Regions from separate parts of the Streptomyces sp. NPDC050842 genome, predicted to be linked through region 1. Evidence: riboswitches for the same ligand, from Rfam matches in the RefSeq annotation. Region 1 holds a riboswitch; each other region holds the start of a gene.

Region 1 (9,407 bases):
GCGCGACACCTCACCGTAGTCTCACGCGCACCATGAGTGACGAGCGTGCGAGTGACGTACGACGGCGGGCGCCCGCCGTCCTCGTCCTGTTCGCGCTCCTCGCCCTCGTGATGAGCGTCTGCCACGGAGCGCACGGGCACGTCCTGCCCGCCTCCGGCACCGCGACCGTCTCCGCCCCCGCGCTGCCGCACGGCTGCGAGCGGTCCGGCGAGGTGTGGTCGTTCGACGCCCACCTGCCCGCGCAGACCGCCGCCTCGCAGCTCGCCGCGCCGTACGTCTCAGCCGGGGTCGTCACCCCGTCCTCGTGCGCGGCGGACCACCGCACCGACCCCCGCGCGCGCTGCGTCCGGGGCAGGGCGGGACCCGGCCCCGAGCCGGGTCGTCTGCTGATCGCCCTCGGAGTGGACCGGAACTGAGCCGGGTCCCGAGCGTGCCCCGCACGCGCGTGACCAGGTTCCCTTCGGCGTACCACCTCAAGGACGTACCTCCCGTGAACAGTCTCCTGTTCGGCAACACCCCGCCCATCGCCGTCCAGACCGTCGGCAACACGCCCGTCCTCTGGACGGACGACGGCTACTGGGCCAAGCTCGAAGGCTTCAACTTCGGCGGCATCAAGGACCGCGCCGCCCTCTACATGGTCGAGCAGGCCCGCCGCCGCGGTGAGCTGCGGCCCGGCGCCCCGATCGTCGAGTCGACGTCCGGGACGCTCGGCCTCGGACTCGCCCTCGCGGGCGTGCTCCACGGCCACTCCGTGCACGTCGTCACCGACCCCGGCCTCGAACCGATCGTCGAGCGGATGCTCGTCGCCCACGGCGCCCGGGTCCACGTCGCCGCCGAGCCCAGCCCGCGGGGCGGCTGGCAGCAGGCCCGGATGGACCTGGTCGCCGAGCTGCTCGGGCGCCTCGACGGGGCCTGGTGGCCCAACCAGTACGGGAACCCCGACAACTGCGACGCGTACGCCGGGCTCGCCGCCGAGCTGTCCGGGCAGCTCGACCGGATCGACGTCCTCGTCTGCGCCGTCGGCACCGGAGGCCACTCGGCCGGGATCTCCCGCGCGCTGCGCGCCGGCGGCAGCCCCGCCCTGGAGCTGGTCGGGGTGGACTCGGTGAACTCCACCGTCTTCGGTCTCCCGGCCGGGGAGCGGCTGATGCGCGGCCTCGGCTCCTCCATCCATCCGGCCAACGTCGACCACGGGGCGTTCGACGAGGTCCACTGGGTGGCTCCCGCGGAGGCGGTACGGGCGGCCCGCCGGCTGGCCTCGCGTCAGTTCGCCACCGGCGGCTGGAGCGTGGGCGCGGTCGCGCTCGTCGCCGGGTGGCTGGCCCGCACCCGGCCGCGCGGGACGCGGATCGCGGCGGTCTTCCCCGACGGGCCGCAGCGGTACTTCGACACGGTCTTCAACGACGAGTTCTGCGCGGCGCACGGGCTCCTCGACGGGCCGGTGCGGGAGGACCCCGTCGCGTACGAGGCGGACACGCCCGTCGACGGCTGGACCCGCAGGGTCCTGGACCGGCGGGGGCTGGGGCGTTGAGCACCACGACCGCGCCTCCCCAGGGAGGCGTCTGGAAGCAGAGCCGCACCTTCGACCCGGCCGTGCGGCTGCTCTTCCTCAACCAGCTCACCATCAACCTCGGCTTCTACATGCTCATGCCGTTCCTGGCCGCGCACCTCGCGGACGGGCTCGGCATGGCGGCCTGGTCGGTCGGCCTCGTCCTCGGCGCCCGCAACCTCTCCCAGCAGGGCATGTTCCTGGTCGGCGGGGCGCTCGCCGACCGGCTCGGCTTCAAGCCGCTCATCGTCGCCGGCTGCGCGCTGCGGACGGTCGGCTTCGGGGCGCTCGCCTTCGCTCAGTCGCTGCCGATGCTGATCGCCGCCTCGCTCGCGACCGGGCTCGCGGGGGCGCTGTTCAACCCGGCGGTCCGGGCCTGCCTCGCGGCGGAGGCGGGGGAGGAGCGGCGGGTGCAGGCCTTCGCGCTGTTCCACGCGTACTACCAGGCCGGCATCCTGCTCGGGCCGCTCGTGGGGGTGGCGCTGACCGGGGTGTCGTTCCGGCTGACGTGCACGGTGGCGGCCGTCCTGTTCGCCGGCCTGACCCTCGTACAGCTCCGGCATCTGCCCGTCCGCGGCGGGGACGCGCCTTCGGCGGGGGAGGACGGGCGGGGGCAGTTCCGTACGGTCCTCTCCCACCGCACGTTCTGGCTCTTCTCCCTCGCCATGACCGGCTCGTACGTGCTGTCGTTCCAGGTCTATCTGGCGCTGCCGCTCGCGGCGGAGGGCACGGGGCTCACGACGGCGCTGTTCGTCGTCTCGGCGCTGGTCGCGCTCGCCGGGCAGCTGCGGATCACGGCCTGGTGCCGGCGCCGCCTCGACCGCGAGCGGTGCCTGGTCCTCGGGCTCGCGCTGATGGGCGGGGCCTTCCTGGTCCCGGCGGCGCTGGGCAGGGGCGTGGCGGGGCTGCTGCTGTGCGCGGCGGTCCTGGCCGTCGCGAACGCCGTGCTCTACCCGTACGAGATGGACACCGTCGTCGCCCTCTCCCGGGGGCGCTGGGTGGCCACCCACTACGGGCTCTACAACACGGTCTGCGGGATCGGGATCACCCTCGGGAACCTGGCGACGGGCGCGCTGCTCGACGTCACGGGGTGGTCGGCGGTGCCGTGGCTGGCGCTGTGCGCGGTGGGTCTGGTGTGCGCGGGGGCGGTCGCCCTCCTCGCCCGCGGCGGACGTCTCGCGGAGCCGCCGGCGCCGGAAGCCCCTTAGGGGGCGTACGCCAGTCGGCCCCACGGGGGTCGCCGCCGGGTGCGGCGGCGGCCACCCTGGGAGGGCGCGGTACGAGAACACCGTGGCCGGTACGGACCGGGCAGGAGAGCACAGGTGGGGCACCCCCGAGGAGCAGCGGGTCGCGGGCGGCGGGGCGGAGAGGGCCGCCCCGGCACGTACGGACGGGCCCGGCGGTTCCTCCGGGCGCTGCCCCCGCTGATCATCGTGGGCGGTGTCGTCTTCGACCTGTCGACGCCGGCCACGTACACGGCCGCGCCGCTCTTCTCCGCCGCCCCGCTGATCGCCGCGCCGTTCTTCTCGACGCTCACGACCCTGCTCACCGGGATCGCCGCCGTCCTCGCCTCCGTCGGGCTGCACGTCTACAACGGCACGGCGACCCAGGTCCCGTCCCTCACCGAGGTCTTCACCGTCGTCACCGTCTCCGCGCTCGCGATGCTGGTCAACCGGGTCGTGCGGCGCAGCGGCGAGCGGCTGGCCTCCGCCCGGGTCATCGCGGAGACCGCGCAGAAGGCGGTGCTGCCGACGCCTGCCGAGCGGATCGGCGGGCTGCAGTGCGCGGCCCGTTACGAGGCGGCCCAGGCGGACGCGTTCATCGGCGGTGACCTGTTCGCCGTGCAGGACACGCCGCACGGGGTGCGGCTCGTCGTCGGGGACGTGCGCGGCAAGGGGATGGAGGCGGTCGAGGCCGTCGCCGTCGTGATCGGGGCGTTCCGGGAGGCGGCCGAGCAGGAGGCGAGTCTGGAGGGGGTGGCGCAGCGGCTGGAACGGGCGCTGGCCCGGGAGGGGACCCGCAGGGACGGGCTCGACGCCTTCGAGGGGTTCACGACGGCCGTCCTGGCGGAGATCCCGCGCGCCGACGGGACGGGCGGGGGCGAGGGCGAGGGTGACGCCGGGAGCGTGCGCGGGGCCGGGAGCGTACGGGTCGTCAACCGCGGCCATCCGCCCCCGCTGTTGCTGTACGCGGACGGGAACCTGGACGTGCTGGATCCGGCGGAGCCGGCGCTGCCGCTCGGCATGGGCGAGCTGGCGGCGTGGCCGGACCGGGCCGAGGAGCGGCCGTACCCGCCGGGCGCGACGCTGCTGTTCTACACGGACGGCCTCTCGGAGGCGCGGAACACGGAGGGCGTCTTCTACGACCCGGCGTCCCGCCTCGCCGGGCGGATCTTCCCGGGACCCGAGGAACTGCTCGACGCCCTCGTGGACGACGTACGGCTCCACACGGGTGGCGGGTCGACGGACGACATGGCGCTGCTCGCGCTGAGCAGGCCCGCGACGGGGCAGCAGGAGCGGCGCCGGACGATGCCGGTGGTGCCGCCGGCGTCACCGGGAGCGCCCCCGATCCGCCCCGGTCACCAGGCGTAGTCGCGGGGTGTCGCTGCGATAACAATTGACATAACGTCAGATCGCGAGTGTTTGGCCGTCTCTTGCTGAAGGGCGGTCAACTCGGGCGATTCCCCACCAATTCAATGAATGATCACCGGGAACAGCTTGGAATCGGACCCCCCTGTCTATTAACGTTCGATAACGCAGCGCGGTCGTCACAACCGTCGCAAGAGACGGCACCGTGCGCACGCGCCGAATCCTGAAAAGGAACCGGGGAACCACTACTTGGGGTGAATCGGGCCCTTCGCACCTTGTGCGACCGCGCCCGTAGGAGACCTTCCTGCTCCGAACCCGTCAGCTAACCCGGTAGGCGAGAAGGAAGGAAAGGAGCGCGCCTTCGTGGCGTCCAACACTCCCGCACCCGAAGCCCCCTTCGATGCCTTCGGTGGTGGTGCGGGTCCTGCCGCTCCGGACACCGAGTGGAACCCCACCGAGGGAACCCTCCGCGCCGAGAGCCGCTCCGGCGGCCGGCACCGGGTCGTCAAGCAGCGCTCCAACTTCGCCCGTTCCTCCACCGTCCTCGGCGTCGGCGTCATCGCGGCCGTCGGTGCGGGCGGCCTCGCCACCGCGCAGGAGAAGCCGCCGGTCGCGATATCGCTCCCGGACCTCCCGGACCTCGCCGACCTGAACCTCCCGGCCGCCGAGGACCTCCCCGGTGTCGGCGAGCTGTTCGCCGACGACGCGGACGACGCCGACCAGCGCATCCAGGACACCATCGACCGGACCGGCGGCAACCCGAACCCGCTCACCGCCGCCACGTACGTCACCCCGGCCGGCGAGAAGGCGGACGGCACCGCCGCGACCGCCCGGACCACCCAGGCCGGTTACACCACGCAGACCGGGACCGCCGAGACCACCGCGACGGCCACCGCCGCCGGCACGGCCGACGCGGGCGAGATCCTGCGCGCCCGCATCCTCCAGCAGGCCGAGCAGCAGCAGGCCTCCGCCGACGCCGCCGAGAAGCTCGCCGCCGAGAAGGCCGCGGCCGAGAAGGCGGCGGCCGAGGCCGCGGCCAAGGCAGAGGCGGCGGAGAAGGCGGCCGCCGAGGCGAAGGCCAAGGCCGAAGCGGAAGCCAAGGCCAAGGCGGAGGCGGAAGCGAAGGCGGAGGCCGAGCGGAAGGCCGCGGAGGCCGAGGCCGAGCGCCTCGCCCAGCTCGCCGCCAGCTACTCGATGCCCCTCTCCTCGTACTCCGTCAGCGCCACCTACATGCAGTCCGGCTCGATGTGGTCCTCCGGCTACCACACCGGTCTCGACTTCGCCGCCCCCACGGGCACCCCGCTCAAGGCCGTCCACAGCGGCACGGTCAAGTCGGCGGGCTGGTCCGGCTCCTACGGCTACCGGGTCGTCCTGGAGCTGGAGGACGGCACCGAGGTCTGGTACGCGCACCTCTCCTCCATGACGGTCGGCGCGGGTCAGACCGTGACCACCGGCGAGACGATCGGCCGCGTCGGCGCCACCGGCAACGTCACCGGCGCCCACCTCCACATGGAGGTCCACACCTCCGGCGGCGACGGCATCGACCCGGCGGCCTGGCTCCGCTCCAAGGGCCTGCCGATCTGATCCCGCCTGCCGATCTGATCCGCCCAGCGCGGAATAGGCCCGGCGGCGCGGAGGGTTGACGAACCCATGACTTCTCTCCGCACGCTGGGCTCTTCCGATCTGCACGTCTTCCCGCTCGCCCTGGGCGGCAACGTCTTCGGCTGGACCGCCGACGAGGCACAGTCCTTCGCCGTCCTCGACGCCTACGCCGCCGCCGGCGGAAACTTCGTCGACACCGCGGACATGTACTCCGCCTGGGCCGAGGGCAACGAGGGCGGCGAGTCCGAGACCGTCATCGGCCGCTGGCTCGCCTCCCGCGGCAACCGCGACGACATCGTCGTCGCCACCAAGGTCGGCGCCCACCCCCGCTTCAAGGGGCTCTCCGCCACCACCATCAAGGCGGGCGTGGAGGAATCGCTGCGCCGCCTCGGCACCGACCGCATCGACCTCTACTACACGCACTTCGACGACGAGTCGGTCCCGGTCGAGGAGATCGTCACCGCCCTCGACCAGCTCGTGAAGGACGGCACGGTGCGGGCCGTCGCCGCCTCCAACATCTCCCCGGAGCGGCTGCGCGCCTCCCTCGACTTCGCGGAGGCCGAGGGCCTCGCCCGGTACGTCGCGCTCCAGCCGCACTACAACCTGGTCTCGCGCGACACCTACGAGGGTCCGCTCCTGGAGACCGTCGAGAGCGCCGGGCTCGCCGCCGTCCCGTACTTCGGGCTCGCCTCCGGTTTCCTCACCGGCAAGTACCGCCCCGGTGCCACCGTCGACAGCGTCCGCGCCTCCGGGGCCGGCGAACACCTGGACACCGAGCGGGGCCGGGCCGTGCTCTCCGCGCTCGACGCGGTCGCCGAGGCCCACGAGGCCGAGCTCGCCACCGTCGCCCTCGCCTGGCTGGCCTCCCGGCCGACCGTCGCCGCGCCGATCGCCTCGGCCCGTACGGTCGAGCAGCTCCCGGCCCTGGTGGCGTCCGCGGACCTCACCCTGACGGAGGCCGACCTGACGCTCCTGACGAAGGCCTCGGCAGTCTGATTCCGCCTAACTGCGGTAGGGGTTGTAGCCGCCGTAGTCCAGATACTGCGGCGGCGCCCACACCCGGCCGGTCGCCCGCGCCGCGTACGTGAGCGCGGGGGAGGCGACCGCCCGGCGCTGCCAGAGGTGGTGCAGGAGCTCCTGCTCCCGCGCCGGGAAATCGGGTCCGGCCGTGCCGCGCCGGGCCCGGTCCCGCAGGAACGCGAGGGTCGTCGCGAAGGACTCGTACTCGCCGACGGCCCGCGCCGCCGGAGCGCCGTACGTCCGGGCGGCGAAGGCGCGCGCCACCTGGCGGGCGCGCATCGAGGAGAGGGCGAGCGGCTCGGCGGGGGAGAGCCAGCCGGCCGCCGCGTACGCCGGGAGCGTCCCGGATATCGTGCGCAGCTCGCGCTGCCGGCTCCACACGGCAAGCCAGGTCAGCAGGCCGAAGGCGGGGACCATGAAGCAGGCGTACACCACGTAGAAGGCGAGGGGTCCGCCGAAGGTGGCGGCGCCGTTCCAGGCGGCGTGCATGCCCATGGCGAGCAGCAGTCCGGTGATCGGCAGCAGCACCCGCCGGACCCGCTTCCCGCGCGGTGCGAGCGCGGCGAGGCCGAAGCCGATGCCGGTGAGCACGGTGAAGAGCGGATGCGCGAACGGCGACATCACGACCCGTACGAAGAAGGTTCCGGCGGTCACCGAGCCGATGCCGGAGGAGCCGAACTCCTGGTCCTCCCCGAAGGCGTTGCCGAGGTAGAGGATGTTCTCGGTGAAGGCGAAGCCGGTCGCGGTGAAACCGGCGGCGACGACCCCGTCGACGAGTCCGCCGAAGTGCCGTCGGCGGAAGAGGAACAGCAGCAGGATCGCGGCGGCCTTCGCGGTCTCCTCCACGACCGGCGCGATCACCGTGGCGCCGAGGGTGTCCGCCGAGTCCGGGTCGGCGGTGGCCGTCGCGATCCAGCGGACCGCGAAGGTGTTCGCCAGGATCGCGACGAGCGCGGCGGCGAAGGCGCCCCACGCGAAGGCGAAGAGCAGGTTCTTCCAGGGGCCCGGCTCGACCCGGTCGAGCCAGCGGAACGCGGCCATGAGCAGCGGTACGGGGAACACGGCGAGGCCCAGGCCGACGAGGAAGCCCTGGGTGCCGGTCTGCTCGCGGACCAGCGCCAGGATGAACAGGGCGCAGGTCGCGAGCACGGTGATCACGACGACGGCCCGGAACAGCCGGCTGCGCCAGAAGGCGCGGCGGGGCCGGTAGCGCCACTGGGACCGGTCGGCGGCGGCCGGGAAGGCCGGCTCGTCGGTGTCCCGGTGCGGGACGGCTGCGGCTGCCGCTGCGGCTGCCGCTGCGGCTTCGGCTGCTGCTTCGGCTTCGGCGGGGACGGGGTTCGACACGTGAGCGACCCTAACGACCCCCACCGACACCGGGCGAAGGAGTGACGTACTCCCTGTCACTTCTTCCTGTCACTTCCTCCGGAAGAGGAGATCGTGCACGACGTGCCCCTTGTCCAGGCCCTGCCCCTCGAAGCGGGTGACGGGCCGGAAGTCCGGGCGGGGCGAGAAGCCGCCGTCGGCGCGGGTGTTCTCGAAGTCGGGATGCGCGGAGAGGACCTCCAGCATCTGCTCGGCGTACGACTCCCAGTCGGTGGCGCAGTGCAGCACGCCGCCGGGCTTGAGCCGGGTCGCGAGCAGGCTGAGGAACTCGGGCTGGATCAGGCGCCGCTTGTGGTGGCGGGCCTTGGGCCACGGGTCCGGGAAGTAGACGCGGCAGCCGTCGAGGGCGTCCTTCTCGATCATCTCGCGGAGCAGGATGATCGCGTCGCCGTTGGCCACCCGGACGTTGGTCAGACCGTTCCGGTCGGCGAGGCCGAGGAGGTTGCCCTGGCCGGGGGTGTGGACGTCCACGGCGAGGATGCCGGTGCCGGGGTCGGCGGCGGCCATCTGCGCGGTCGCCTCGCCCATGCCGAAGCCGATCTCCAGGACGACCGGAAGCCCGTCGAACATCTCGCCGAGATCGAGGACCCGCTTGCCGTCGATGTCGAGGCCCCAGTCGGGCCACCGCTTGAGCATGGCCTCGGCCTGCCCGTACGTGACGCGGCTGCGGCGCGGCTGGAAGCTCCGGATCCGCCGCTCGTGATGAGCCCCGGCGGGATCGGGCAGGGGCCCCTCACCGGGGGCGAACATCCGACTGCCCCGCCGCGCGACGGGCTGGACGGGTTCGGCGGCGGACTGCGGGCTGTTCTCTGGCTGCTCGGACACAATGTCCGATTCTACGATCGCACCGCACATGGTGAGGGCGGCGCGAAGCTGCCGCCTCGGGGGGCCGGGGGCGGAGCCCCGGAAAGAAGACCACCCGCGGAGCTACAACCGCGCCAGCGCCCGCCGGGCCACCTCCCGCCCGATCGGCAGCGACGCCGTCGCCGCCGGCGAAGGCGCGTTCAGCACGTGCACCGTCCGCGCCGCCTCCCGGATCAGGAAGTCGTCGACCAGCGTCCCGTCCCGCAGCACCGCCTGCGCCCGCACCCCCGGCGCCGCGCGCCGCAGGTCGGACTCCTCCACCACCGGCAGCAGTCTCCGTACCGCCTCCGTGAAGGCCCGCTTCGACAGCGAGCGTCGCAGCTCACCCGCCCCGTACCGCCAGTGGTCGCGGGCTATCGCCCACGATCCGGGCCAGGCCAGCGTGGCGGCCAGCTCGC
Region 2 (9,407 bases), on a different contig from region 1:
ACGCCCTCGCCGTACTTCGCCTTCGCCGTGCACATCGACGGCCTGCGCGAGCGGCATGACGAATCCGTCGCCAAGGAAGGCGTGTTCGACGAGGCGGTGGCGGCCATCAAGGAGGCCAAGCGGCGCGGCTTCCGCGTCACCACCAATTCGACCTTCTTCAACACGGACACCCCCCAGACCATCATCGAGGTGCTCAATTTCCTCAACGACGACCTCCAGGTCGACGAAATGATGATCTCGCCCGCCTACGCCTACGAGAAGGCCCCCGACCAGGAGCACTTCCTCGGCGTCGAGCAGACCCGCGAGCTCTTCAAGAAGGCCTTCGCGGGCGGAAACCGGCGCCGCTGGCGTCTCAACCACTCGCCGCTCTTCTTGGACTTCCTCGAAGGAAAGGCCGATTTCCCCTGCACGGCCTGGGCCATTCCCAACTACTCGCTCTTCGGCTGGCAGCGACCCTGCTATCTGATGAGCGACGGCTACGTCCCCACGTACCGCGAACTCGTCGAGGACACCGACTGGGACAAGTACGGCCGCGGAAAGGACCCGCGCTGCGCCAATTGCATGGCGCACTGCGGCTACGAGCCCACGGCCGTCCTCGCCACCATGGGTTCCCTCAAGGAGTCCCTGCGCGCGATCCGGGAGACCGTCTCCGGAAACAGCGCGTGAGGGTGGGGGAGGTGACCGGGCGATGAGCGGGGAGTTCGACCTGGCGGCACTGCTCGCCGCGCGCGGCGGCGAGCGGTACGAGCTGCACGCCAAGCACCTCAACCACCAGCTGCCGCGCATGCTCCACACCATCGGCTTCGACAAGGTGTACGAGCGGGCCGAGGGCGCCCACTTCTGGGACGCCGACGGCGTCGACCACCTCGACATGCTCGCCGGCTTCGGCGTGATGGGTCTCGGACGGCACCACCCCGTCGTCCGCAAGGCCCTCCACGACGTCCTGGACGCCCAGCTCGCCGACCTCACCCGCTTCGACTGCCAGCCCCTGCCGGGACTGCTCGCCGAACGCCTCCTCGCCCACAGCCCCCACCTCGACCGGGTCTTCTTCGGCAACAGCGGCACCGAGGCCGTCGAGACGGCCCTCAAGTTCGCCCGGTACGCCACCGGGCGGCCCAGGGTCCTCTACTGCGCCCACGCCTTCCACGGGCTCACCACCGGCTCGCTCTCCGTCAACGGCGAGCAGGGCTTCCGGGAGGGCTTCGACCCGCTCCTGCCGGACACCGCGATCGCCCTCGGCGACCTCGAAGCCCTGGAGCGGGAGCTGCGCCGGGGCGATGTGGCCGCCTTCGTCGTGGAGCCGATCCAGGGCAAGGGCGTCCGGGAGGCGCCGCCCGGCTTCCTGCTCGCCGCCCAGGAGCTGCTGCACCGGCACGGCGCGCTGCTCATCGTGGACGAGGTGCAGACCGGCCTCGGCAGGACCGGCGACTTCTACGCGTACCAGCACGAGGCCGGGGTCGAACCGGACCTGGTCTGCGTCGCCAAGGCGCTCTCCGGCGGCTACGTGCCGGTCGGTGCCACCCTCGGCAAGGACTGGATCTTCGAGAAGGTCTACTCGTCCATGGACCGGGTCCTCGTCCACTCGGCGAGCTTCGGATCGAACGCCCAGGCCATGGCGGCCGGGCTCGCCGTCCTCTCGGTCATGGAGACCGAGGACACGGTCGCCCGGGTCCGGCGGATCGGCGGGCTGCTCCGCTCCCGGCTCGAGGAGCTCGTGCCCCGGTACGAGCTGCTGCACGAGGTCCGCGGACGCGGGCTGATGATCGGGATCGAGTTCGGCCGGCCGACGTCGCTGGGGCTGCGCGGTCGCTGGGCCATGCTCCAGGCGGCCCGCAAGGGTCTCTTCGCCCAGATGGTCGTGGTGCCGCTGCTCCAGCGGCACCACATCCTCACCCAGGTCTCCGGGGACCATCTGGAGGTGATCAAACTGATCCCGCCGCTGGTCATCGACGAGGCGGACGTGGACCGGTTCGTCACCGCCTTCACGGCGGTCATGGACGAGGCCCACGGCGGCGGCGGGCTGATGTGGGACTTCGGTAAGACCCTGGTGAAGCAGGCGGTCGCGCAGCGCTGAGCCGGACGAGGTCGCGATCCTTGCCTCTGAGGCAAGAAACTTGCCTCAGAGGCATGATCCTGGCGGAATGGACGCATGGACCACGTCCCCGGGGAAACCTCCCCGGACCCCGCCACCCCGGGCGTCCCGCCCGATGTCGCCGCCTCCGGCGTCCTGCCCGACGTCGCCCCGCAGCTGCGGGCCCTGCGCCGCCGCCGGGGACTCACCCTGGAGGCCGCCGCCCAGCGGGCCGGCCTCTCGCCGGCCCACCTCTCCCGGCTGGAGACGGGGAACCGGCAACCCTCGCTGCCGATGCTGCTCGCCCTCGCCCGTATCTACGGTACGACGGTCTCCGAGCTCCTCGGCGAGGCTCCGCCCGAGCGCGACCCCGTCGTCCGTGCGGGCCGCTCCGATCCCGTCGAGGCCGACGGCTGGATCTACCGGCAGGCCGGCGGCGCCGGGCGGGCGCTCCAGTGCCTGCGCGTCCACGTGCCGTACGCCACCCGGGCCGACATCGTGCGCGTCCACCCCGGCGAGGAGTGGATCCACGTCCTGGAAGGCCGGGTGCGGCTCGCGCTCGGCGACGCCGTCCACGTCCTCGATCCCGGGGACAGCGCGCACTTCGACTCGCTGACCCCGCACCGCATCGGCGCCGCCACTCCCGGCGGGGCCGAGCTGCTGTTCGTCCACACCCTGATGCAGAGCCCCGTCGCCGAGCTGTGCCTCGGCGACGGAACCCCGCACCGCCGCTGATCCCGCATGCCTCCTCGTGAGAACGTGCCCCTTCGTCAGAAAAGGACCGAGATGTCCGAGAAGTCACGACCTGTCACCGGCGAGGAGCGCGGGGAAGGCAAGTTCCCCAAGGGCCTGGTCCTCCGCCTCTTCGCGTACCTCGTCGCCGGGCACCTCTTCGCCGGCTTCCTCTACCTGCTCTTCATGCTGGGCGGGCAGAACCAGTAGGCGGGACTACGCCTCGACGAGGAACTGCTCCCGCAGCCGTTCGCGGGTCTCGGGGGCCAGCTTCAGTCCCTCCGTGAGGTAGGTCTCCACCGAGCCCCACGTCGCCTCGATCGTCTCGAAGGAGCCCCGCAGGTACTCCACCCGCGCGTCGAAGAGCGGGCTCAGCAGCTCCATCACCTCGGGCGACATCGCGTCCGCGGTGGTGGAGCTGCGGCGCACCTTGTAGCGGCGGTGCGGGTCGTTCGACTTCACGTAGTCCGCCTCGATCGCCTCGCGCTCGACGCCGAGGGCGAGCAGCGTGATCGCGATGGAGAGGCCGGCGCGGTCCTTGCCCGCCGCGCAGTGCATCAGCGCCGGAACGCTGTCCTCGGCCATGGAGTGCAGGATCCGGCTGTGCTCCGAGGTCCGCTGGACCACCATCTTCCGGTACGAGTCGGACATTCGGGCCGCCGCTTTGCCGTCGCCCAGGATGTCCCGCAGCTGCTCGATGTCGCCGTCGCGCACCAGCTTCCAGAACTCCTTGCCGTCGGCCGGGTCGTTGAGAGGTATGTTCACGTTCCGCACGCCGGGGAGCTCGACGTCCGCGCCCTCGACCTTGCGGTCGGCCTCGTTGCGGAAGTCGAAGATGGTGTGCAGGCCGAGCGAGGCGAGGAAGGCGGCGTCGGACTCGGTGGCGTGGGCGAGGTGGCCGCTGCGGAAGAGGCGCCCGGGCCGCACGGCGCGCCCGTCCGTCGTCGGCAGGCCGCCCACGTCCCGGAAGTTGCGGACCTCGGCCAGCTCGGGTTCGTTCGCTTCGGTGGGCGGGACCTGCGGCAGCTGCTGCGTCACGAATGCTCCTGGGGGGTCGTCGTTCGGGGGCCCGATGCGAGATCGGTGCCTGGCGCAATCATCCAGGTGGGACAGGGTCGGCGCACCCCCTCGGACGGGAATGGGTGATCTGTCCGAAATGAGGCGTTAAGGGGAACGCGCCCTGTTTACAGGCGAGATGGGCGATGCCGCGTGAGCAGGGTCATAGATGTGACGGATCGTGGCCGAAGGCGCCGGGCAATTGCCGTACGGAAAAAGGAAATCGAAGGACCGTCATCGACGGAGGGTGACCGGAATTCCGCCCGAATTGCGTCCCCGGTAATGCCGGAGGAAATCTGCGGCTTGTTCGCTCCGACCCCGCTCGTCTAGCGTCACCGTCAATCCGGTCGGACCGCCGAATCCTGCCACCGTCCGGAATCCGCACTCATCCCATGCGTGGCAGGAGCGGGGGACCCAGGAAGTACGCCGGTCCCGCGACAACAGGACGGCTCGGGGTGAAGCCGCGTGAGAACGCGGCCGGGCATCTCCAGTCCGAACCCGACAGCTCACCTCGTAGGCGCCGGAGAGGAATTCGCCATGCCCGCGAAGGGTAAGCACCGCCGTCCCAAGATCAATTCCATCACGCGTGGCCTCGTCGTCGCCAGCACGGGAGGCGCCGTCGTCGCGCTTCCGCTCCTCGGCGCCACCGGAGCCCACGCCGCCGAGCAGGCCGCCCCGGCCGCCGTCCCCGCCCAGGCCGTCGCCGCCGCCGCTCAGGCGAAGGCGCCCGCCGCCCTCCAGGCCGCGCCCACCGCCGCCGCGAAGGCCGCGCCGAAGACGTACTCCGTCGTCAGCGGCGACTACCTGTCGAAGATCGCCTCCGAGCACCACCTCGCCGGCGGCTGGCAGAAGCTCTACGCGGACAATCGCCAGGTCGTCGGCGAGAACCCCTCGCTGATCCTGCCCGGCATGAAGCTCACGCTCGGCGCGAAGAACACCGCCGCCGCTCCGAAGAGCGCCGCGCCCAAGGCCGCCGCGCCCAAGGCCGCCGCGCCCAAGGCCGCCGCGCCCAAGGCCGCCGCTCCGAAGGCGGCTCCGAAGGCCGCCGCGAAGGCCGCTCCCCAGAGCTCCGAGAAGAACGGCGACACCACGCGCGCCTCCCGGAGCAGCGAGCGCGCCTCCGCCCCGGCCGCCGAGTCCTCCTCGTCGCAGTCGTCGCAGACCTCCCAGCCGTCGGGGGCCTCGACCTCCGCGTCCGGCTGGGTCGCCCCGGTCAGCGGCGGCTTCTCCACGCCGTACCGCGCCTCCGGCTCCATGTGGTCCTCCGGCTACCACACCGGTGTCGACTTCATCGCCTCCTCCGGCACCACCGTCCGCGCCGTCGGCGCCGGCACGGTCGTCTCCGCCGGCTGGAGCGGCGCCTACGGCAACGAGGTCGTCATCCAGCACGCCGACGGCAACTACTCGCAGTACGCGCACCTCTCCTCCCTCTCCGTCTCGTCCGGCCAGACCGTCACCGGCGGCCAGCAGATCGGCCTCTCCGGCTCGACCGGCAACTCCACCGGCCCGCACCTGCACTTCGAGATCCGCACCTCCCCGAGCTACGGCTCCGACGTCGACCCCCTGGCCTACCTGCGCCAGCACGGTGTCTCCGTCTGACGCGGACGCTCTCTGACGGCCCGGCACGTGTGTGCCGGGCCGTCGCCGTATTCCGGCTTGGGAGAATCTTTATCGGTGGCATATGTCACCCTGCGTCAACCCCTCCTTACGGTCGCGTAGGTCACATCCGAAAGGGAAGGATGTGCTCCCGTGGCAGACGATTCGAGATCAAGAGACAAGAACGCATTCGGGTCGTACGCGGCGATCGGTGACAGCTTCACCGAGGGCGTCGGAGACCCCGGGCCCGACGGGACGTACGTCGGCTGGGCGGACCGCTTCGCGGTCCTGCTGGCCGACGAGCTGCCGGAGCACGACGACTTCCGCTACGCCAACCTGGCCGTACGCGGGCGCCTGCTCGACCAGATCGTGGCGGAACAGGTCCCCCGGGCGAAGGAACTCGCCCCCGACCTGGTGACCTTCTGTGCCGGCGGCAACGACATCATCCGGCCCGGCACCGACCCCGACGACGTGGCCGAGCGCTTCGAGCGCGCCGTCGCCGACCTGACCTCCGCCGTCGGCACCGTCATGGTGACCACCGGCTTCGACACCCGTGACATCCCCGTGCTCCGGCACCTGCGCGGGAAGATCGCCACCTACACCGCCCACGTCCGGTCCATCGCGGACCGCTACGACTGCCCGGTCCTCGACCTGTGGTCCCTCAAGTCCGTGCAGGACCTGCGGGCCTGGGACGACGACCGGCTGCACCTCTCGCCCGACGGCCACACCCGCGTCGCCCTGCGCGCCGCCCAGGTCCTCGGCCTGCCGGTGCCCGCCGACCCCGACCAGCCGTGGCCGCCGCGCCCCCCGCGCGGCACGCTGGAGGTCCGCCGCGACGACCTCAACTGGGCCAAGGAGTACCTCGTGCCCTGGATCGGGCGCAGGCTGCGCGGCGAGAGCTCGGGCGACCACGTCGAGGCCAAGCGCCCCGACCTCATGCCCCTGTAGGACCGCCGGGGCCGACGCCGCCGGCCGGGATCCGCTCCAGGACCCCGCCGGCGAACACGTCGTACAGCGGCAGCGTCTCCAGATGGACGTAGCCGATGTGGCAGTCGCAGACGCCGAGGGGGCAGGCCCGGGGGCGCAGCGCGGCGCGGTACGAACCGTCGTACAGGTTCCCCAGCTCGGCCTTGACGAAGTGGCAGCGCCGCACGGTCCCCTCGCCGTCCACCGAGATCACCGACTCGCCCGTACGGCACGGCAGCCCCGCCGAGCGGTGCGGCCGTCTGCTGTACGGGAAGAGCGGATCGATCCCCGTCCACTCCTCGGCCTCCGCGTCCGTGTACGTGTGCCCCTCGGCCGCGTTCACCCAGAGGTAGACGTGCGGCGGCAGGGCCGCGCTCAGCCGGCGGGCGTCGTCCCGGTGCTCGGGCAGGCCGACCACGCCGACGCTGAACCGGATGCCCCGGTCCGCCAGCTCGCGGCACTTGCCGAGGAACCGCTCGTACGGCGTCTGGCCCGGGTGGTACGTGCACCAGAGGGCGACGGTCTCCGGGTCCGCCTCCGCCAGCCAGTCGGTCCGGCAGCTGAGATTGGTCTGGATCGCCACCCGCTCCACGTGCGGCAGCCGTGACAGGTCGACCAGGGCCCGCCGGTACCAGGAGCGCACCAGGCCCTCGCCCCACGGGGTGAAGAGGATCCGCAGCCGGTCGCCGGTCTGTCCGGCGGCCCACCCGGTGAACCGGTCGAGCGCGGCCCGGTCCGCGCGCAGCTGTTCACGGCTGTCCCGGCGCTTGGCGAAGGGGCAGTAGGGGCAGTCGAAGTCGCAGGAGGCGAGCGGGCCGCGGTAGAGCAGCGTCAGATCCACGGCTTCCCTACTTCGGCTCGTACGCGGCCATGGCGGCCCGCACATCCGGCGAGAACAGCTCCGGGCCGAGCCCGTCCGAGTACGCGAGCCCCTCCGGCGAGAGCCGGAGCAGCCCCGCGGGGGCGTCCGCGTCGAGCCACCCGAGGGCCTCGAAACGGGCCAGCTCCGCCGGGAAGTCCGCGAACGGGGAGGAGCCGAACCGCTCCTCGTAGCCGGCGACCGGCATGCCCTCGGCCTGGAGCAGCGACTGGAGCAGATGGCGGCGGCGGGCCTCCTCGGCATCGACCCACCGGCCCACCTCGACTCGGGAGAAGTCCTCGGTCTCGGTGTAGGCGTCGATGATCGAGCGGATCTCGCGCATGTCGACGGCGTAGTCGAAGGAGTAGTGCAGCGCCGAGGTGTACGAGCGGGCGCCGCAGCCCAGGCCGATCATCCCGTCCGTCTGGCAGGCGTAGTCGTCCGGGCCGAGGGGAGCGGCGTCCGTCCGCCGGAACATCCGCATCGACACCTGCTCGTAGCCGTGCGCGCGGAGGTGGTCCCGGCCGTACCGGTAGAGGCGCAGCCGCCGCTCGTCCCACTCGCGGTCGGCGCCGGGGGAGATCCGGCCGAGACCGGTGAGCGGCCGGACGTACAGCGGGTAGAGGTACAGCTCCTCGGGGCGCCAGGCGAGCGCCGCGTCCAGCGAGGAGCGCCAGGACTCCTCGGTCTGGCCGTCGATCCCGTAGATCAGGTCGATGTTGAGGACGGGCACGCCGGTGTCCCGGATCCTGCCGAGCGCGGCCTCGACGTCAGCGCGCCGCTGCGGCCGGACCGCCGCCCGTGCCTCCGCCTCCACGAAGCTCTGCACGCCGATGCTGAGGCGGGTCGCACCCCGCTCGGCGAGGAGCGCGAGCCGGTCGGCGGTCGCGGTCGCGGGGGAGGTCTCGACGGAGAGCGGTACCGTCCGCAGATCGACCCCCATCCGCTTCTCGGCGATGTCGCAGAGCCGCTCCAGCTCGGCGGCGGTGAGGAAGGTGGGTGTGCCACCGCCGAACGCGGCCGTGGCGAACCGCACCGGAGCGCTGTCCCCTCGGGGGTCGCCGAGCGCCTCGCGGACCGCCGTGGCCTGGCGGTCGAGGGCGTCGAGGTAGCGGGTCGTCAGCTCGTCGGGGGCACCGATGCGGGTGAAGAGATTGCAGAACCCGCAGCGGACCTCGCAGAACGGTATGTGCGCGTAGAGGGAGAGCGCGTCCTTCGGCTCCGCGGCCCAGAGGGCGTCGAGCGACGGCAGGTCGGGGAGCGCGCGGTACGCCGTCTTGTGCGGATAGGCGTAGACGTAGCTGCGGTACGGGCGCGGGGTGCCGGTGTCGCTCATGCCGTCGCCTCCTGTGCGGGGCCGTCCAGGACGAACTGCGCGTACGGCACGGTCCACACGATTTCGTGGCCGAGCCGGTGCCCGGTGTGGCCGTCCTCCCCGTACGCGGTGCCGTGGTCCGAGCAGACGATCGCGAAGCAGGGCCGGCGGCTGCTCATCACGGCGAAGAGCCGGCCGATGTGCCGGTCGACGTATTCGAGGGCGGCCGCGTGCGTGGCCCGGGAGTCCCCGGCCTCGCGGGTCGCCCCCGGCAGGTGGAACCAGTTGGGCTGGTGCAGCGCCGACACGTTGACGAAGAGGAAGAGCCGGCGCTCGCGGGGGAGCGCGGCGACGACCTCCTCGGCGCGGTCCACCTGGGACGCGAAGGAGGTCGGGGACGCGACCCCGAAGGACGGTTCCCAGTGGCTCTCCTGGAACAGGCCGGGAAGCACGGAGCCGAGCGGCGGCTGTTTGTTGAAGAAGCCCACCCCGCCGACGCAGACCGTCCGGTAGCCCTCGCCGGCGAGGGCCGAGACGAGGTCCGGGGTGTCGTGGACGAAGGTGCCGTCGGCGGTCGTCTCGCTGCCCGCGAAACGGGCCGCGAAGAGCCGGGGGTGCGGCCCGGGAGCGGCCGGGGTCGGCAGGAAACCCGCGAAGATCGCCTGGTGGGAGGCGTACGTGAAGCTGCCGGGCGCGTGCCGTCGCTCCCAGACCCCGCCGGGCAGATGCCGGGCCAGATTGGGGATGCGCCCCTCGGCCGCCAGCTCGGCCGCCACGTCGTACCGCAGCGTGTCGAGGGTGACCAGGAGCAG
Region 3 (9,407 bases), on a different contig from region 1:
GCCTACCGGCTGCCGCACGACGGCACGCGCGAGTGCGACGCCGCCGACCTGGCCCTGACGGTCCTCGGCGGTGGCGAGTCCTCCCGCCTGCACAACCGCCTGGTCCGCCGGGACCGGACGGCCGTCGCCGCCGGCTTCGGCCTGCTGCGCCTCGCCGGGGCGCCCTCGCTGGGCTGGCTGGACGTCAAGACCTCCGGCGGCGTCGAGGTCCCGCAGATCGAGGCCGCCGTCGACGAGGAGCTCGCCCGCTTCGCCGCCGAGGGCCCGACGCCCGAGGAGATGGAGCGCGCGCAGGCCCAGTTGGAGCGCGAGTGGCTCGACCGGCTCGGCACCGTCGCGGGCCGCGCCGACGAACTGTGCCGGTTCGCCGTGCTGTTCGGCGACCCGCAGCTCGCCCTCACGGCCGTCGACCGGGTCCTCGACATCACCGCCGAGGAGGTGCAGGCGGCCGCCAAGGCCAAGCTGCGCCCCGACAACCGCGCGGTGCTCGTCTACGAGCCGGTGGCCACCGAACAGAGCGAGAGCGACAGCGACGAGGAAGAGGGAGCGGACCAGTGACCGACGCTGCCGTGTCTTTGACGAGCATGGACTTCCACCCGCAGCCCGCGCCGGGCGTCGCCAGGCCCTGGGCGTTCCCGGCCCCGGACCGCGGCTCCCTGGCCAACGGCCTGACCCTGCTGACCAGCCACCGCCCCGGCCAGCAGGTCGTGGCCGTGGAGCTCTTCCTGCCGGCTCCGCTGGACGCCGAGCCGGCCGGTCTCGACGGCGTCGCCACGATCATGGCCCGCGCGCTCTCCGAGGGCACGGACCAGCGTGACGCCGAGGAGTTCGCGGCCGAGCTGGAGCGCTGCGGCGCCACGCTCGACGCGCACGCGGACCACCCGGGCGTGCGGGTCTCCCTCGAGGTGCCCGTCTCCCGGCTGCCCAAGGCGCTCGGGCTGCTCTCCGAGGCGCTGATCGCCCCGGCGTTCTTGGACACCGAGATCGAGCGCCTCGTGCGCAACCGCCTCGACGAGATCCCGCACGAGACGGCCAACCCGGCCCGCCGCGCCGCCAAGCAGCTCTCCAAGGAGCTGTTCCCGGCCGAGGCCCGGATGTCCCGGCCGCGTCAGGGCACCGAGGAGACCGTCGAGGCGATCGACGCCGCCGCGGTCCGCGCCTTCTACGAGGCGTACGTCCGGCCCGCCACGGCCACCGCGGTGGTCGTCGGCGACCTGACCGGCGTCGACCTGGACAAGGTCCTCGCCGAGACCCTGGGCGCCTGGACGGGCGAGCCGGCCGAGCCGCTGCCGATGCCGCCGATCACGGCCGACGACACCGGACGGGTCGTCATCGTGGACCGTCCCGGCGCGGTCCAGACCCAGTTGCTGATCGGCCGGATCGGCGCCGACCGGCACGACAGCGTCTGGGCTGCCCAGGTCCTGGGCACGTACTGCCTCGGTGGCACCCTCACCTCGCGGCTCGACCGCGTCCTGCGTGAGGAGAAGGGCTACACGTACGGCGTGCGGGCCTTCGGGCAGGTGCTCCGCTCCGACGCCGAGGGGAACGGTGCCTCGATGCTCGCCATCAGCGGCTCGATCGACACCCCCAACACCGGCCCGGCACTTGACGACCTGTGGAAGGTGCTGCGGACCCTCGCCGCGGAGGGCCTCACCGACGCCGAGCGCGAGACGGCCGTGCAGAACCTGGTGGGCGTGGCACCGCTCAAGTACGAGACGGCCGCCTCGGTCGCCGGGACGCTCGCCGACCAGGTCGAGCAGCACCTCCCGGACGACTACCAGGCCCAGTTGTACGCGCGGCTCGCCGAGACGGGCACGGTCGAGGCGACCGCGGCCGTCGTCAACGCCTTCCCCGTGGACCGGCTCGTGACCGTGCTCGTGGGCGACGCGGCACAGATCGCGGAGCCGGTGCGCGCGCTCGGCATCGGTGAAGTCACCGTGGTGACCGGCTGATCGCACGCGCCGACCCGGCGACGGAAGGCCTCGACGTCATGATTTCGTCGAGGCCTTCCGCTTTGTCCGTATTGAGGGCAAGGGTGGCTGTCTGCCCTGTGGCATGTCTTACAAACAGGCGTGTCTGTTTGGTGATTGACAGACGATCCCATAGCGTCGGTGCGGCTGTTCGTCAGTTGCACGTGCCGCATTCGCGGCAACGGACAGTCATCGCCGAGTCCCCGTCAGGCGCGAGCCTGGGGAGCCGGGGACCCACACAGTCCCTGGGGTGAATCGGGCGCCTTCGTCACGTACGGAGGGGCTCGTAGGAGACCTTCCTGCTCCGAACCCGTCAGCTAACCCGGTAGGCGAGAAGGAAGGAAAGGATCAGCCCCTACATGGCGTTCACCCGTGCCACCGGGAAGCATCGTGGTCCGAGCCGGATGGCGCGCCGCAGCGTGGGCATCGCCGGCGTCGCGACGCTCGCCACCACCGGCGTCATCGGAACCTTCGCTTCCCCGGCGCTCGCCGCCGACACGGACAACCGCTCCGCCGAGGACACCGGCCTCACGCAGGTGATCACCGAGGACTCGCTCGCGGACCGGATCGACGCCCAGGCCGCCGCCCAGGAGCAAGAGGCCTTCGAGGCCATCGTCAAGGCGAAGGCCCAGGCCGAGGCCCGCGCCGAGGCGAAGCGCAAGGCCGAGGCCCGTGCCAAGGAGGTCCGCGAGGAGCGCGAGCGCGCCGCCCGCGAGGCCGAGCGCCGGCGACTCGCCTCCTTCCAGCTCCCCGTGGCCGGCTCGTACGTGACCACCGGCTACAAGACCGGCGGCTCGCTCTGGTCCTCCGGCAGCCACTCCGGCATCGACTTCCACGCCTCCTACGGCAGCTCGGTCGTCTCCGTCGGCTCCGGCACCGTCGTCGAGGCCGGCTGGGGCGGCGCGTACGGCAACAACATCGTCATCCAGATGAACGACGGCACGTACACCCAGTACGGTCACCTCTCGTCCATCGGGGTCTACGTCGGCCAGACCGTCGAGCCGGGCCAGCAGATAGGCATCTCGGGCTCGTCCGGCAACTCGACCGGCCCGCACCTCCACTTCGAGGCGCGGACGGGCTCCGACTACGGCTCGGACCTGAACCCCATCTCCTACCTCCGCGCCCGCGGCGTCAGCCTCTGACACCTCGCGCATCGCGTCGCAAAAGCCCCGGCTCGTACTGAGCCGGGGCTTTTCGCTGACCGAAACATATCGCTGGATTCCACGGGGGCATCGGAAATTCCGGCCTGCTGCAATAGAGTCGCGGAACAGACGCAGAACGGACGCGGAACATGCGTCGCTCGAATTGTCTCTCGCGGACCAAGGCGGAGGTCGGACATGCGCGTACCCGCGCAATCGGTATGCACGGCGATCCGGGACGACATCGTCTCCGGTGTCTTCGAGCGGGGCGGGCGGCTGACCGAGGAGCAGCTCGCGCGCCGCTACGGGGTCTCCCGTGTCCCGGTCCGTGAGGCCCTGCGCACCCTGGAGTCCGAGGGCTTCGTCGTCACCCGCCGCCATGCCGGCGCCCATGTCGCCGAGCCCACCGAGCAGGAGGCGGCCGATCTGCTCGACATGCGGGCCCTCCTCGAACCGCTGGGCGCCGCCCGCGCCGCGCAGCGGCGCACCGAGGCGCACCTGAAGGTCCTCCGCGGCCTGGTCAGGCTGGGGCAGGAGCGGGCCAGGCGCGGCCAGGGCGAGGATCTGCGCTCGCTCGGGGGCTGGTTCCACGAGACGCTGGCGCAGGCCTCCGGCAGTCCGGCGCTGACCGCGCTGCTCACCCAGCTGCGGCACAAGATCGCCTGGATGTACGCGGTCGACCAGCCCGCCCACCCCGTGGAGGCCTGGTCCGAGCACGGAGCCATCGTGGACGCCGTCGCGCGCGGCGACGCCGAGCGGGCCAGGGCGCTGACGGCGCTGCACGCGGAGCGCTCGTTGGGACTGCACCGGCTCAAAAGGCCGGAGCGCGGTCGTGTGAGGGTTTCGCAACATGTCGTCAACACGGCGAGCGGCCGGAATTAACGCGCGCACCGTATACAAAGAATAGGAATTCGACGGAGCCTGTTTGGGCTGCCCGGAAACACCGGCTCCGGAAATGTGAAAACCGCGACCTCCGGAATTCCGGGTGTCGCGGTTTCGTCGTACGGGGAACGCGTCGTACGGGGGAACGCGTCGTACGGGGGAAAGCGGGGTCAGACGGTCTCGGGGAGCTCGTCGAGACCCTCGGCGACCAGCTTCGCGAGACGGTCGAGCGCGACCTCGGCGCCGTCGGCCTCCGAAGCGAGGACGATCTCCTCGCCGCCCTGCGCGCCCAGGCCGAGCACCGCGAGCATCGAAGCGGCGTTCACGGGGGTGCTGTCGGACTTGGCGATCGTCACCGGAACGCCGGAAGCCGTGGCGGCACGGACGAAGATGGACGCGGGGCGGGCGTGGAGGCCCTCGGCCCAGCCGACGTTGACGCGGCGCTCAGCCATGGTGTTGCCCTTCAAGTCTCAAGCGGGTTGTCTAGACCAGTCTCTCATGTGATGCGCGGTGCTCGTGCCGACCTTCGACCCGGACCGCACCGACTTTCGGTCCTCCTCACCTTGCACGGCACGCACCTGCCGCGCGACCGGTGCCGGTGTCGCACACCGGCCGTAGGCTGGCCCCATGCAGAGCGCGTCGGAGCAGTCGGAAGCGGCGGATCGACCGGCATCACCGGCACCTGCCCCATCGCCGGAGCACGCCTATCCCGATCACTGGGAGGCGGACGTGGTCCTCCGGGACGGCGGCACCGCGCGCATCAGGCCCATCACCGCCGACGACGCCGACCGGCTGGTCAGCTTCTACGAGCAGGTGTCGGACGAGTCCAAGTACTACCGCTTCTTCGCGCCCTACCCGCGGCTCTCCGCGAAGGACGTCCACCGGTTCACCCACCACGACTTCGTCGACCGGGTGGGCCTCGCCGCGACGGTGGGCGGCGAGTTCATCGCCACCGTCCGCTACGACCGCATCGACGACCGCGGCATGCCCGCCTCGGGACCGGCCGACGAGGCCGAGGTCGCCTTCCTCGTCCAGGACGCGCACCAGGGGCGCGGCGTCGCCTCCGCCCTGCTCGAACACATCGCGGCCGTCGCGCGCGAGCGGGACATCCGGCGCTTCGCCGCGGAGGTGCTCCCTGCCAACAACAAGATGATCAAGGTCTTCACGGACGCGGGCTACACCCAGAAGCGGAGCTTCGAGGACGGCTCCGTCCGGCTCCACCTCGACCTCGAACCGACCGTCCGCTCTCTCGCCGTCCAGCGCGCGCGGGAGCAGCGGGCGGAGGCGCGATCCGTCCAGCGGCTCCTCACACCCCGCTCCGTCGCCGTCGTCGGCGCCGGGCGCGCGCCCGGCGGGGTCGGCCGGACCGTCCTCCGCAATCTCCTCGGCGCCGGCTTCACCGGCCGCGTCCACGCGGTGAACGCCGCGCTCACCGACGGTCCGGCGGAGCTCGACGGAGTCCCCGCCCACCGCTCCGTCGCGGCCATCGGCGAGCCCGTGGACCTGGCGATCGTCGCCGTCCCCGCCGAGCGCGTGCCGGAGGTCGTCGCCGACTGCGGCGAGCACGGGGTGCTGGGCCTCGTCGTCCTCTCCGCCGGGTACGCGGAGAGCGGCCCGGCCGGCCGGGAGCGGCAGCGCCAGCTCGTACGGCAGGCCCGCTCGTACGGGATGCGGATCATCGGGCCGAACGCGTTCGGGATCATCAACACCTCCGAGGACGTCCGGCTCAACGCCTCGCTCGCCCCCCACATGCCGGCCGCCGGGCGGATCGGGCTCTTCACCCAGTCCGGCGCGATCGGGATCGCGCTCCTCGCCGGCCTCCACCGGCACGGCGCGGGGCTCTCCTCCTTCATCTCGGCCGGCAACCGCGCCGACGTGTCCGGGAACGACTTCCTCCAGCACTGGTACGACGACCCGGGTACGGACGTCGTCCTCCTCTATCTGGAGTCGATCGGCAACCCCCGGAAGTTCACCCGGCTGGCCCGCCGCACCGCGGCGGTCAAGCCGGTCGTGGTCGTCAAGGGAGCCCGGCACAGCGGCAGCGCGCCGCCCGGCCACCGGGTGCCCGTCACCCGCATCCCGCACGCCACGGTCTCCGCGCTGCTGCGCCAGGCCGGGGTGATCCGCGTCGACACCGTCACCGAACTCGTGGACGCCGGACTGCTCCTCGCCGCCCAGCCGCTGCCCGCCGGGCCCAGGGTCGCGATCCTCGGCAACTCCGAGTCGCTCGGCCTCCTCACGTACGACGCCTGCCTGACCGAGGGACTGCGCCCGCTGCGGCCGCTCGACCTGACGACCGCGGCGGGCCCGGCGGACTTCCGGGACGCGCTGGCCGCGGCGCTCGCGGACGAGACGTCCGACGCGGTCGTGGTGACCGCGATCCCCTGGGTCGGGGAGAACGGCGCCACCGAGTCCGGCGACGGGGAGGTCCTCGCGGCCTCTCTGCGCGAGGCCGTCGCGTCCGTACCCGCCCCGGCGAAGCCCGTCGTCGTCGTCCACGTCGAGATGGGCGGCCTCGCGGAGGCCCTCGCGGTCGCGACGAGCACGAGGCCGGCGCCGACGGGCACGAGGCCGGCGCCGGCTGGGACCCGTACGGCATCGGCTCCGGCCCGCCCCGCGACGGCAGCTGTCACCGGCACCGCCGCCCCGGCCGCCGCCCCGGCCACCGGGGAGACCGCCGACCCGGGCTCCGCCCCGAGCGCCGGTCCTGCCGCCCCCGATCCTGCCGTCGCGTCGACCGCCGACCCGACCCCCGGCCGGCAGGCCACCATCCCCGCCTATCCCGCCGCCGAGCGCGCCGTGCGGGCCCTGGCCGAGGCCGTGCGGTACGGGCAGTGGCGGCGGCAGGCCGCCGAGCCCGGACGGGTGCCCGAGTACGAGGACATCGACGAGCCAGGAGCCGCGGCGCTCATCGAGCGGGTGCTCGGTGACGGCGGCGACGGCGGCGAAACGGACGCGCGGGGTGTGACCCTCGACACCGCGGAGGCGGGGGAGCTGCTCTCGCGGTACGGGATCACCGTCCTGCCCACCCTCCCCGCGCCCACCCCCGACCACGCCGTCGCGGCCGCCCGCCGGCTCGGCTACCCCGTCGCGCTCAAGACGACCGCGCCCCACCTGCGCCACCGCCCCGACCTCGGCGGTGTCCGGCTGGACCTGGCCACCGAGGAGCAGCTCCGTACCGCCTACGCCGAGGTGACCGAGGTCCTCGGCAAGCCCGAGGAGCTCCAGCCCGTCGTCCAGGCGATGGTGCCCCGGGGCGTCGACACCCTCGTCCGCTCCGCCATCGATCCCGCCGTCGGAGCCGTCCTCTCCTTCGGGCTCTCCGGCGCGGCCTCCGAGCTCCTCGGCGACACGGCCCACCGGTTGGTCCCGGCCACCGACCGGGACGCCGCCGAGCTCGTCCGTTCCATCCGCACCGCCCCGCTGCTCTTCGGCTGGCGCGGATCCGCCCCGGTCGACACCCCCGCCCTGGAGGAACTCCTGCTCAGGGTCTCCCGGCTCGTCGACGACCACCCGGAGGTGGTGGCGGTCTCCCTGGAGCCGGTGGTCGTGGCCCCGGGCGGACTCTCCGTCCTCGGAGCCACCGTCCGGCTGGCCCCGCCCCCGCCCCGGACCGACCTCGGCCCACGCCGCCTGCCGAGTTACTGAGGCTCTGAGGGGGCCCAGGGCCCCGTAGGATGGAGTCCATGGCGAAGAGCGGTACGACGACCCAGGGGCTGCGCGCGGCGATCGAGCGCAGCGGCTACTACCCGGCCCTCGTGGCCGAGGCGGTGGAGGCCGCCGTCGGCGGCGAGGCCGTGGCGTCGTACGTGGTGCACCAGGAGACCACGTTCGACGCGAACGAGGTCCGGCGCCACGTCACCGTCCTCGTCCTGACGGCGCACCGCTTCATCGTGAGCCACACCGACGAGCAGGCCGCCGACACCAGCTCCCCGACGCCGTACGCCACGACGTCCACCGAGTCCGTGAAGCTCGACCGGATCTCCTCGGTCGTCGTCAGCCGTGTCGTCGCCAACCCCGAGTCGTACACGCCGGGCACGCTGCCCCGCGAGGTGGTGCTCACCATCGGCTGGGGCGCCGTCTCCCGCATCGACCTGGAGCCCGCCGCCTGCGGCGACGCCAACTGCGACGCCGACCACGGCTACACGGGGAACGCCACCGCCGACGACCTCAGCCTGCGGGTGAGCGAGGCCGGCGACGGCCCGGACACCGTCCGGCAGACCCTCGCCTTCGCCCAGGCGCTCTCCGAATCCATCGCGGCCACCGCCGCCACCGCGCGCTGATGGTCCAGCCCACCGCCGTGTCCCACGGCTGGCCAGACGACCCGGTCCCGCTGTCCCCGGACACCGCGCCGGTGCCCGAGTACACCTTCGGCTCCCTCGGCGACCTGCTGCCGACGCTCGTCGCGGGGCAGGGCGTGCCCGGCTTCGACGCGCGGATCGCCGAGCTGACGCCGGCCGACCGGAACTGTGTGTTCCTGATCGATGGACTCGGCTGGGAGCAGATCAAGGCCCATCCGGACGAGGCCCCGTATCTGACCTCGCTCCTCGGCTCCTCGCGCGGCGGTACGGGCCGCCCGGTCACCGCCGGCTTCCCCGCCACCACCGCGACCTCGCTCGCCTCCGTCGGCACCGGCCGCTACCCCGGTACGCACGGGCTGCCCGGCTACACCGTGCGCAACCCCGACACCGGCGAGCTGATGAACCAGCTGCGCTGGAGGCCGTGGAGCGAGCCGCGCGTCTGGCAGCCGTACCCCACGGTCTTCCAGCTCGCGCACGCGGCCGGGATCCACACCGCCCAGGTGTCCTCCCCGATCTTCGAGCAGACCCCCCTCACCCAGGTCGCGCTCAGCGGCGGAACGTTTCACGGGCGGCTGACCGGCGAGGAGCGCATGGACTTCGCCGCCGAGCAGCTCGCCGCCGGCGACCGCTCGCTCGTCTACACGTACTACAGCGAACTCGACGGCGCGGGACACCGGTTCGGCATCGACTCCGACGCCTGGCGCGGACAGCTGATGTTCGTCGACCGGCTCGTGCAGCGCCTCGCCGAGCAGCTCCCGCCCCGCTCCGCGCTGTACGTCACGGCCGACCACGGCATGGTCGACATCCCCTTCGACGAGCAGCACCGCATCGACTTCGACGAGGACTGGGAGCTGCGCGCCGGCGTGGCCTTCCTCGGCGGCGAGGGCCGGGCCCGCCATGTGTACGCCGTGCCGGGCGCCGAGGCGGACGTCCTCACCTGCTGGCGCGAGGTTGTCGGCGAGCAGTTCTGGGTGGCGGGCCGGGACGAGGCCATCGCCCTCGGCTGGTTCGGCGACGAGATCGACGAGCGGGTGTACGGCAGGATCGGCGACGTGGTCGCCGCGGCACACGACGACGTCGCGATCACCGCGTCGGTCAACGAGCCCCACGAGTCG

What was found. Region 1 has a riboswitch for cyclic di-AMP ahead of ACIBG6_RS16990 (M23 family metallopeptidase). Riboswitches for the same ligand answer to the same signal wherever they lie in the genome.
Region 2: another riboswitch for cyclic di-AMP. It lies ahead of ACIBG6_RS36930 (peptidoglycan DD-metalloendopeptidase family protein); the one in region 1 lies ahead of ACIBG6_RS16990 (M23 family metallopeptidase).
Region 3: another riboswitch for cyclic di-AMP. It lies ahead of ACIBG6_RS26750 (M23 family metallopeptidase); the one in region 1 lies ahead of ACIBG6_RS16990 (M23 family metallopeptidase).

What each region holds. Positions count from the first base shown of each region.
Region 1 is NZ_JBITGA010000005.1:18,299-27,705, reverse strand. Features, by position in the region: gene ACIBG6_RS17010 (hypothetical protein) at 33-416, shown strand; gene ACIBG6_RS17005 (PLP-dependent cysteine synthase family protein) at 491-1,531, shown strand; gene ACIBG6_RS17000 (MFS transporter) at 1,528-2,757, shown strand; gene ACIBG6_RS16995 (PP2C family protein-serine/threonine phosphatase) at 2,872-4,140, shown strand; cyclic di-AMP (ydaO/yuaA leader) riboswitch at 4,342-4,489, shown strand; gene ACIBG6_RS16990 (M23 family metallopeptidase) at 4,501-5,721, shown strand; gene ACIBG6_RS16985 (aldo/keto reductase) at 5,788-6,735, shown strand; gene ACIBG6_RS16980 (PrsW family intramembrane metalloprotease) at 6,742-8,106, opposite strand; gene trmB (tRNA (guanosine(46)-N7)-methyltransferase TrmB) at 8,176-8,970, opposite strand; gene lhgO (L-2-hydroxyglutarate oxidase) at 9,073-9,407, opposite strand, start outside.
Region 2 is NZ_JBITGA010000016.1:14,945-24,351, reverse strand. Features, by position in the region: gene hpnH (adenosyl-hopene transferase HpnH) at 1-666, shown strand, start outside; gene ACIBG6_RS36950 (aspartate aminotransferase family protein) at 689-2,074, shown strand; gene ACIBG6_RS36945 (helix-turn-helix domain-containing protein) at 2,150-2,806, shown strand; gene ACIBG6_RS36940 (DUF6126 family protein) at 2,858-3,013, shown strand; gene ACIBG6_RS36935 (tyrosine-protein phosphatase) at 3,020-3,841, opposite strand; cyclic di-AMP (ydaO/yuaA leader) riboswitch at 4,236-4,392, shown strand; gene ACIBG6_RS36930 (peptidoglycan DD-metalloendopeptidase family protein) at 4,397-5,458, shown strand; gene ACIBG6_RS36925 (SGNH/GDSL hydrolase family protein) at 5,609-6,403, shown strand; gene ACIBG6_RS36920 (STM4011 family radical SAM protein) at 6,390-7,262, opposite strand; gene ACIBG6_RS36915 (STM4012 family radical SAM protein) at 7,270-8,616, opposite strand; gene ACIBG6_RS36910 (STM4013/SEN3800 family hydrolase) at 8,613-9,407, opposite strand, start outside.
Region 3 is NZ_JBITGA010000008.1:129,031-138,437, forward strand. Features, by position in the region: gene ACIBG6_RS26740 (M16 family metallopeptidase) at 1-558, shown strand, start outside; gene ACIBG6_RS26745 (M16 family metallopeptidase) at 585-1,952, shown strand; cyclic di-AMP (ydaO/yuaA leader) riboswitch at 2,154-2,317, shown strand; gene ACIBG6_RS26750 (M23 family metallopeptidase) at 2,330-3,112, shown strand; gene ACIBG6_RS26755 (GntR family transcriptional regulator) at 3,308-3,991, shown strand; gene ACIBG6_RS26760 (HPr family phosphocarrier protein) at 4,162-4,443, opposite strand; gene ACIBG6_RS26765 (GNAT family N-acetyltransferase) at 4,619-7,639, shown strand; gene ACIBG6_RS26770 (DUF5998 family protein) at 7,678-8,274, shown strand; gene ACIBG6_RS26775 (alkaline phosphatase family protein) at 8,274-9,407, shown strand, end outside.